Regions from separate parts of the Sphingorhabdus sp. genome, predicted to be linked through region 1. Evidence: predicted binding sites of a transcription regulator. Region 1 holds the regulator's gene; the other holds the start of a gene.
What was found. Region 1 encodes LexA, which represses DNA repair genes until DNA is damaged. Its sites were predicted from a motif close to GTTCCNCNCTTGTTCT; they were not measured.
Positions count from the first base shown of each region.

Region 1 (4,427 bases):
CGTTTTCATCGCGGTCAGCCGCCTTTTGTCTTTGTCGTCATGGCTTGCATTGCGGGTTCCCATACCCGTCATTGCCGCAGCAACGGCAGCTTTAGCTGCGCTGGCCTATACGTTGTTAACGGGGGCCGAAGTGCCAACGGTCCGATCGTGCATCGCTGCGATCCTCATCTTGATTGCGCTGGCGTTGGGGCGCGATGCGCTCACGCTGCGGTTGGTGGCCTTTGGTGCGTTAATAGTGTTGATATTCTGGCCCGAGGCAATGGCGGGTCCGAGTTTTCAACTCAGCTTTGCGGCCGTTGCGACCATTGTTGTCATGCATGATCTGCCGTTCATAAGGCGGCTGACCGAACGGCGCGACGAAAGCCTGGCGCGAAAGGCGGCGCGGGCGGTCGGATCGCTCATCCTGACCGGCGTCGCCATTGAACTTGTCCTTACCCCCATCGCCCTGTTTCATTTTCACAAGGCAGGGCTTTACGGTGCCTTGGCCAATGTGGTGGCCATCCCGATGACGACGTTCATCATCATGCCGTTGGAGGCATTGGCGCTGGTTTTTGACGTGATTGGCTTGGGGCAGCCATTTTGGTGGCTGGCAGGGCAGGGCATAGCCGCGATTTTGGCGCTGGCGCATTCCGTCAGTGGCCTGCCCGGCGCGGTCACGATGATGCCTGCGATGCCGATATGGGCCTTTGCTGCTTTCGTTGTTGGCGCGTTGATATTTGGCTTGCTGACCACAAATGTCCGCTATTGCGGCGTTCCGCTTTGCGCGATCGGCATCATCGCAATGGTGACGGCACCACGCCCCGATATTCTGGTGACGGGTGATGGCAAGCATCTGGCCTTGGTCAGTGCAGACGGAGAGGTCGCGTTACTGCGCGGAAGGGCGGGTGATTTTGTGCGCGGGATGATTTTTGAAAAAGCCGGAAGCTTTGCAAAAGCTACGCCGATTGAGGATTGGCCCGGCGTCCGATGCACGTTGGACAATTGCGTGATGACCGTGACGGGTGCAGAGCGATCATGGACATTGTTGGCAACCAGAACACGCACCCCCATTGCGTCCATGGAAATGGCCGCAGCGTGCAAACGCGTCGACATTGTCGTCAGCGACCGATGGTTGCCCCAGTCATGCCGCCCCAAATGGATAAAGGCGGACCGCCGATTGCTTGAACAAAGCGGCGGTCTGGCCTTTTATCTGGATGCACAACGCGTGGTCACGGCCAACGAAAGCAACCGCCATATGCCTTGGGTGAAGGCCGCTCATGCCGCGCGCGCGGCGAACGCATCCCATCAATGATATCGGCGCAACAGTCCGGCCAGCTTACCCTGAACCTCAACCTCATGCGGCGCATAATATTGCGGCTCATAACTGCCATTGGCGGGGTCAAGGCGGATTTGCTGACCTTCACGGCGCAGATATTTCAATGTCGCTTCCTCGCCGCGCACCAACGCCACCACAATTTCGCCATCGCGCGCCGTGTTTGCCTTACGGATCAGGGCATAATCGCCATCCAATATCCCCGCCTCAATCATCGAGTCGCCGGATACCTCAAGCGCATAATGCTCACCTGCACCCAATAATGCCATCGGCACCGATAATGAATTCTGGCCTTCCAGTGCCTCAATCGGCACACCGGCGGCGATCTTGCCGTGGAAGGGAATTTCCATGACATCATTGGCGGCAACAGGAATCTGAATTTGCGGTTTGCTTTCCTTCACAGGCGCAAAGCGGGCCACATTGTTACCGCCCATATTCCCGCCTTCGGGCATTTTCATAACTTCAAGCGCGCGCGCACGGTTGGCGAGTCGCCGAATAAAGCCGCGTTCTTCCAATGCACCAATCAAACGGTGCACCCCGGATTTACTCTTCAGATCAAGCGCCTCTTTCATTTCCTCAAACGAAGGGGAAATGCCACTTTCATCCAATCGTTGGTTAATGAATATAAGCAGTTCGTGCTGTTTTGCCGTGAGCATATTCAGGGTCCCATCCTGTTGAACATGAATGGAACGATTAGAGAACAAAAGCGGTTATGTCAAGAACATCCTAGCTTTTAAATTCCTCTTGAACGCTTAGGAGAACTCGCCGGAACATCAGCGGATTGCTAATGCCTACAATGGGCGCTTGTGCCGTTCCCGTGCCCGACATTACCAAGGTCCCAAAGTTGCAAATTCTGCCTATAAATCCTTGCTGGACTTGAATGCTCTCAACACGGGGCAAGAGTATTTCAACGGTTTGGCGGCTAATCAGGCCATATTTAGCGACAACTTTCTTGTCTGTGATCGCCAGTTCAGTGCTCCACCATCTCAGAAAAGCTATCAGGAAAAAAACAAATCCGACCACAAACCACATTGTAGCAACGCCTAATAAAATCAGAAACCATAGAGACCACACACTTACACGAGCCTGATACTTAACAGTCTCGCCCGGTGCGAGCGTGGTTTCAACAAAGCTTCCCATAAAGCATTCCCCTCCGAAATTTCGTGTGTACTCAAATTCATGATACTTTGTCAATTTTTGTGAACTTGAAACTTGCACACGTATGCAGACTAAGCAAGCCTGAAGAACATTTGTGCACTGTAAGCGCGTCGTGGTCAGAACAACCGATGATATTGAACAACCGCACCAATGGGCGTGGCAGGTGAATTTACATCGCGGATAATAAGCGCGTTGCTTTGAGATAGCGGCGAAACCAACCCGCTATCCTGCGATATGAACGGGGTGATATCCCCGCCTTCGACCGTTGCGCGCAAATACTCGGCGCGGTCTCCGCCCGCTGGCAAGTCGGTCGCGGTCGCCGCCTCAAACAAAGCGGGCAGGGGCGTAGTGCACCCCGCCATGTGCCGGATAAGCGGCAAGAGGAACAGAAATGCGGTGACGAAGGCAGAGGACGGATTGCCGGGTAAGCCGAGCACGACCGCGTTGCCAACTTTGCCAGCCATAAGCGGTTTTCCCGGACGCATCGCGACTTTCCAGAAATCCATCTGCGCGCCGATATTCAACAATGCGCTTTGCACCAGATCATGGTCGCCGACCGACGCGCCGCCAGTGGTGACAATGATATCCACTTGTTTGGACAGCGCCGAAAGGCCGGTCTCAAGCGCCGTCAAATCGTCGCGCAATATCCCTGCGTCAAACACATTACAGGGAAGGCCATCGAGCATGGCTTGCAACATTGGGCTGTTGGAGCACGGGATTTGCGCTGGGCCAGCGGCGGACCCGGCGGGAACCAATTCGTCGCCCGTGGCGGCAATCGCAATGCGCGGGACGCCGCCCACAATGAGCCTGCCATGCCCCGCCATCGTCGCCACGGATATTGCCCCTGCGTCCAAATATGTGCCCTTTGGTAGCACCACGTCACCAGCGCGAAAATCGGCCCCAAGGCGGCGGATATTGGCCCCGGGCAAAGGCACGCGATCAACGGTCGTGCGCAAACTATCGCCATCGCGCACGGCATTTTCTTGAATCAGGACGCTATCGGCGTTTTCGGGCACATAAGCGCCGGTAAAAATGCGGACAGCCTCGCCACGTTGCAGGTCGCCTGCAAAAGGGTGCCCCGCCGCGCTTTCGCCGATCACGCGCCATGGGCCGGGAAAGTCTTGTACGGCGATAGCATAGCCATCCATCGCCGACAGGTCCGCCGCAGGTTGCGTGCGCATCGCCATCAGCGGCGCATGCACATAATGCCGCACGGCCTGCATAAGCTCTCGTTCAACAGGGGGCAAAGGAGAGGCCAGCGCCAGCAATCTGGCTTGCGCTTCGTCCACCGAAATCATGCGCGATAGTCGCCCGATTTGCCGCCTGTTTTGGATAATAAGCGCACGTCCGAAATGATCATTGATTTGTCGAGCGCCTTGGCCATGTCATAAAGGGTCAACAAACTGACGCTGACCGCGGTCAAGGCCTCCATCTCCACGCCCGTCGGGCCGTTTAACCGCACCCGCGCTTCGACACGAATGGCGGCGGCCTCATATTCAAATTCAACGCTGATTTTGGACAACATCAAAGGGTGACACAAAGGAATGAGGTCGCTGGTCTTCTTCGCCGCCAGTATGCCAGCGATGCGCGCCGTGCCCAACACATCGCCTTTTTTCATATTGCCAGCGCGTATCGCCGCAAGTGCTTCGGTGGACATGGATATCCGGCCCTCGGCCACGGCCTCACGCACATTGTCCGCCTTGGCCGACACATCGACCATGTGTGCGCCGCCATCGGCGTTCAAATGCGTAAGATCAGCCATGACCCGTCAAAAGCCTTTGCGTTGCGGCCTGAATATCGTCCTGCCGCATCAAGCTTTCCCCGACAAGGAATGTGTTAACACCGGCTTTCGCCATGCGCAGGCAATCGGCATGCGTCGAAATACCGCTTTCGCAGACGAGCAATACATCATCCGGCACCAATTTCGCCAGACGCTCCGTCGTGGCAAGATCGACCT
Region 1 covers NZ_CP050888.1:800,586-805,012, reverse strand. Annotated here, with positions in the region: gene HEQ18_RS03885 (ComEC/Rec2 family competence protein) at 1-1,291, shown strand, start outside; gene lexA (transcriptional repressor LexA) at 1,285-1,968, opposite strand; gene HEQ18_RS03875 (PH domain-containing protein) at 2,039-2,452, opposite strand; gene HEQ18_RS03870 (molybdopterin molybdotransferase MoeA) at 2,587-3,768, opposite strand; gene moaC (cyclic pyranopterin monophosphate synthase MoaC) at 3,765-4,232, opposite strand; gene trpC (indole-3-glycerol phosphate synthase TrpC) at 4,225-4,427, opposite strand, start outside.

Region 2 (4,427 bases), 950 kb from region 1:
AACGTTTCGCGGTTGTAGCGTTTGCCGTTACATTCCTCGCACGTCACATAGACGTCGGGCAGGAAGTGCATCTCGATCTTGATCAGGCCGTCGCCGCTGCAGGTTTCGCAGCGCCCGCCCTTGACGTTGAAGCTGAACCGCCCCGGCTTATACCCGCGTGCGGCGCTTTCGGGCAATTGCGCGAACCAGTCGCGGATGTTGGTGAACGCGCCGGTGTAGGTCGCCGGGTTTGACCTTGGCGTGCGGCCAATGGGGGATTGGTCGATGTCGATCACCTTGTCGCAATGTTCCAGGCCCGTGACCTTGTCATGCGCGCCCGCAATAACGCGCGCGCCATTTAAGGACCGTGCCGCCGAGGCGTAGAGCGTGTCGATGGTGAAGCTGGACTTGCCCGACCCCGATACGCCGGTGATGCAGGTGAACGTGCCCAACGGAATGCTCGCGGTGACGTTTTTCAGGTTGTTGGCGCGGGCGTTGTGGACGGTCACCTTCTTCTTATTGCCCTTGCGCCGTGTCTTGGGCACCGCAATCTCCCGCGTGCCGTTGAGGTAGGCGGCGGTCAGGCTGTCTTTCGATTTCAATATCTGTTTCAACGTGCCTTCGGCCATGACTGTGCCGCCATGGACGCCAGCGCCGGGCCCTAAGTCCACCACCCAGTCGGCGGTGCGGATCGCGTCTTCGTCATGTTCAACGACGATGACAGTGTTACCCAAATCGCGCAGGCGGCGCAGCGTGGCGAGCAGGCGGTCATTGTCTTTCTGATGCAGGCCGATGCTGGGTTCGTCGAGCACATAGAGCACGCCCGACAGGCCGCTGCCGATTTGGCTAGCCAAGCGGATACGCTGGCTTTCGCCGCCGGACAAGGTGCCGCTGGTGCGGTCAAGGTTGAGATAATCGAGCCCGACATTGTTGAGGAAGCCAAGCCGCTCGTTGATTTCTTTCAGAATCGCCTTGGCAATTTGCTGTTGCTGATTGGTCAATGTCTGATCGACGCTGCCGAACCAGACGAGCGCGTCACCCACGCTCATGCGGGTGGGCGTGGCGATGTCGACGCCCGCGATTTTGACGGACAGCGCCTCGGGCTTCAAACGCGCGCCGTGGCAGGTTTCGCACGGTTGCGACGTTTGGTATTTCGACAATTCTTCGCGCATCCATGCGCTGTCGGTTTGCAGCAAGCGGCGGTTGAGGTTGCCAATGACACCCTCAAACGCCTTGCGCACGGTATATTCCTTGCGCCCGTCTTTGAACGTCAGCTCCACCGCCATGCCGCCCGTGCCGTGGAGGATGATAAGCTTTTGTTCGGGGAGCAGATCCTCCCACGCGGTATCCAGATTGAAGCCATAAGCCTTCGCCAGGCTGGACAGCACTTGCATATAATATGGGCTTGGCGGGTTAGACTTCGCCCAAGGCACAATCGCGCCCTTTTTTAAGGATAGATGTTCGTTGGGGACGACCAATTGCGGGTCAAATTCCTGCCGCTCGCCAAGGCCGTCACAATCGGGGCACGCGCCTTGCGGGGCGTTGAACGAGAAGAGACGCGGCGCGATTTCCGCGATGGTGAAGCCAGAGACGGGGCAGGCGAATTTTTCGGAGAAGACAATGCGGTTGGCGGGCAGGCCAGTGCCCTTCATCTTGGCTTTAAGCCCCTCCCCTTCAGGCGTGGAGAGACCAGTCCCCCAGACTGGTCCGAGTGGCTCCACGGGGTTGGGGTGGGGTATATCGGTAAATGGAGCATCCGGCGAAGAGACCCCACCCCCGGCCCCTCCCCTGAAGGGGAGGGGGGATTCGCGCAGTAATGAACCGCCGCCACCCAATTCCGCCACCGTCATATCTGCCAGGTCCACAAACGCCAAGCCATCGGCCAGCTTCAACGCCGCCTCAAAGCTCTCGGCCAGCCGTTGCTGGATGCCGTCCTTGACGACGATACGGTCAACCACAACCTCAATGTCATGCTTGTATTTTTTGTCGAGCGTGGGCGCTTCTTCAATCGCGTAGAGTTCGCCGTCGATGCGCACACGGGTGTAACCCGAACGCTGCCATTCTGCGAGTTCCTTACGATATTCACCCTTGCGGCCTTGCACCACGGGCGCGAGCAAGAAGGCGCGGGTGCCTTTGGGCAAAGCCATCACGCGGTCGACCATCTGGCTGACGGTCTGCGCGGTGATCGGCAGGCCAGTCGCGGGCGAATATGGCACGCCAACGCGCGCCCATAACAGGCGCATATAATCGTAAATCTCGGTCACGGTCGCCACTGTCGAGCGCGGGTTGCGGCTAGTCGTTTTCTGCTCGATGGAGATTGCAGGGGATAGCCCCTCAATATGCTCGACATCCGGCTTCTGCATCATCTCCAGAAACTGACGGGCATATGCGCTCAGCGATTCGACGTAGCGGCGCTGCCCCTCGGCATAAATGGTGTCGAACGCGAGGCTGGACTTGCCGGAACCCGAAAGCCCAGTGATGACGATGAGCTTGTCGCGCGGCAGGTCGATATCGATGCCCTTGAGATTATGCTCGCGCGCACCGCGCACCTTGATGTGGGTGAGTGACATAGTATAGCTTGTTCCAGATTTGTTCTAAAAGCGCAAGTAAGCGCGTTGTTTTGGAAGTGGGCTAAAATTCATCGAATTTCAAGCTAGGCTTTTCCCGTATCGTGCGTCGCTCCGCATTTGCGGCATGTCGGAGCAACATCAGCCGCGACGCAGTAACGACTGTCGATTGATTTTCCGCTTCTAACATGTTCGAAAGCATGCTTGAGTAAACTTATGAAATCTGAACCGCGCAACCACCCGATCAGCGGCGAACCGCTTCCCGTCGCGACGCCTGCCGCCACGATGGTCATTTTTCAGCAGAACCCCGATGGCGGCGCGCCGTTATTGTTGATGGTGGAGCGTATCAAGGCCATGGCCTTTGCCGGCGGCGCTGCGGTGTTTCCCGGTGGTAAGGTTGACCCTGCCGATTTCGATTATGCGCAGATGTTGGGTTCGCCTTTGCCGTTGGATGAGGCTGCGGCACGGCTTGCGGCGATCCGCGAAACGATTGAGGAGGCCGGGCTTGCGTTGGGGTTGTCTGGCGTTTCGGATGCCGCCAATTGCATAGAAGCGCGTGCAGCGTTGCATGATGGGCAAAGCCTGCAGGCCGTCTGCAACCGTTTTGGCTGGACGCCGGATTTTGAACAGCTTGTTTTATGGTCACGCTGGCGGCCGCCCGCCTTTGAAAATGCCAGCCGCGTTTTTGACACGCGTTTCTATCTGGTGGATGCGGGCAACACGACGCCGCTCGCGACTGTTGACCAGACCGAGAACCGGATGCTGTTTTGGGCAACGGCGGCGGAGGTTTTGGAAAAAGCAGACAACGGCCAGGTGAAGATCATCTTCCCCACGCGGCGCAATTTGGAACGGCTGGCGATGTTCGGTGACTTTGACGCCGCTGCCGCCCATGCGGCGGAACATCCTGTGTCCACGGTGCTGACTTATATCGACAAGCGCGCGGACGGAAGCTGGCTATGCATCCCCGACGGTCATGGTTATCCTGTGCTTGAGGAGTCGCTCGGCAGCGCCATGCGGGGGTGAGTGTTCCCTTTCCGCCTGTATCAAACGCGTTGTCACCCTGAACTTGTTTCACCTTCGGTGACTGTCGTTCCAGGGTCTATCATGCAGCACGCGCAGAGCTTGAATGGATAAATGGACCCTGGAACGAAGTGACCATCGGTCAAACAAGTTCAGGGTGACGGAGGTAACGCGGGCAACAGCGAAGAGGCCCACCCCCAACCCCTCCCGCCTGCGGGAGGGGAGTTACGTCAGCGGGTTATCAATCTTCAGGCGCGATCGTCACGATCAAGCCATCGAGCGCATCGCTGACGGGAATCTGGCATGACAGGCGCGAGGTTTCGTTGCGGTGATCGGTGCTGTCGAGCAGGTCGTCTTCGTCCGCACTCATTTTTGGCAGGCGGTCGGCAAAGGAAGGGTCGATATGCACATGGCACGTCGCGCAGGAGCAGCAGCCGCCGCACAAAGCGAGCAATTCGTCAAAACCGTTGTCGCGGATCACTTCCATGAGCGACAGGCCGTTTTCTGCTTCGACTTCACGACCTTCGCCGTTACGTGAAATTACCGTGACTTTGGCCATGAACTGCTCCCTGTATTCTGAATATTGACGGACTGATAGGTTGCACCCGCAGACATGTGAAGCCCTAATTTAATGGGGATAAGTAAGGCGCTGCCCTTGGCCATCGCCGCGCGAGTGCCTATGTCCGCAGCCAACAGAATCAGAAAGACCAGTCATGACCGAAAATCGCCACGCCCCTGTTATCATCATTGGTTCCGGCCCTGCGGGATATACCGCCGCTGTTTACGCCGCACGCGCGAACCTGACGCCGATGATGATCACGGGCGTTGAAGTTGGCGGGCAATTGATGACAACGACGGAAG
Region 2 covers NZ_CP050888.1:2,518,625-2,523,051, forward strand. Annotated here, with positions in the region: gene uvrA (excinuclease ABC subunit UvrA) at 1-2,549, opposite strand, end outside; gene HEQ18_RS12295 (NUDIX hydrolase) at 2,763-3,569, shown strand; gene HEQ18_RS12300 (2Fe-2S iron-sulfur cluster-binding protein) at 3,808-4,125, opposite strand; gene trxB (thioredoxin-disulfide reductase) at 4,280-4,427, shown strand, end outside.
Region 2: a site for LexA is predicted at 2,560-2,575, ahead of uvrA (excinuclease ABC subunit UvrA). Genes of this name have one in related genera too.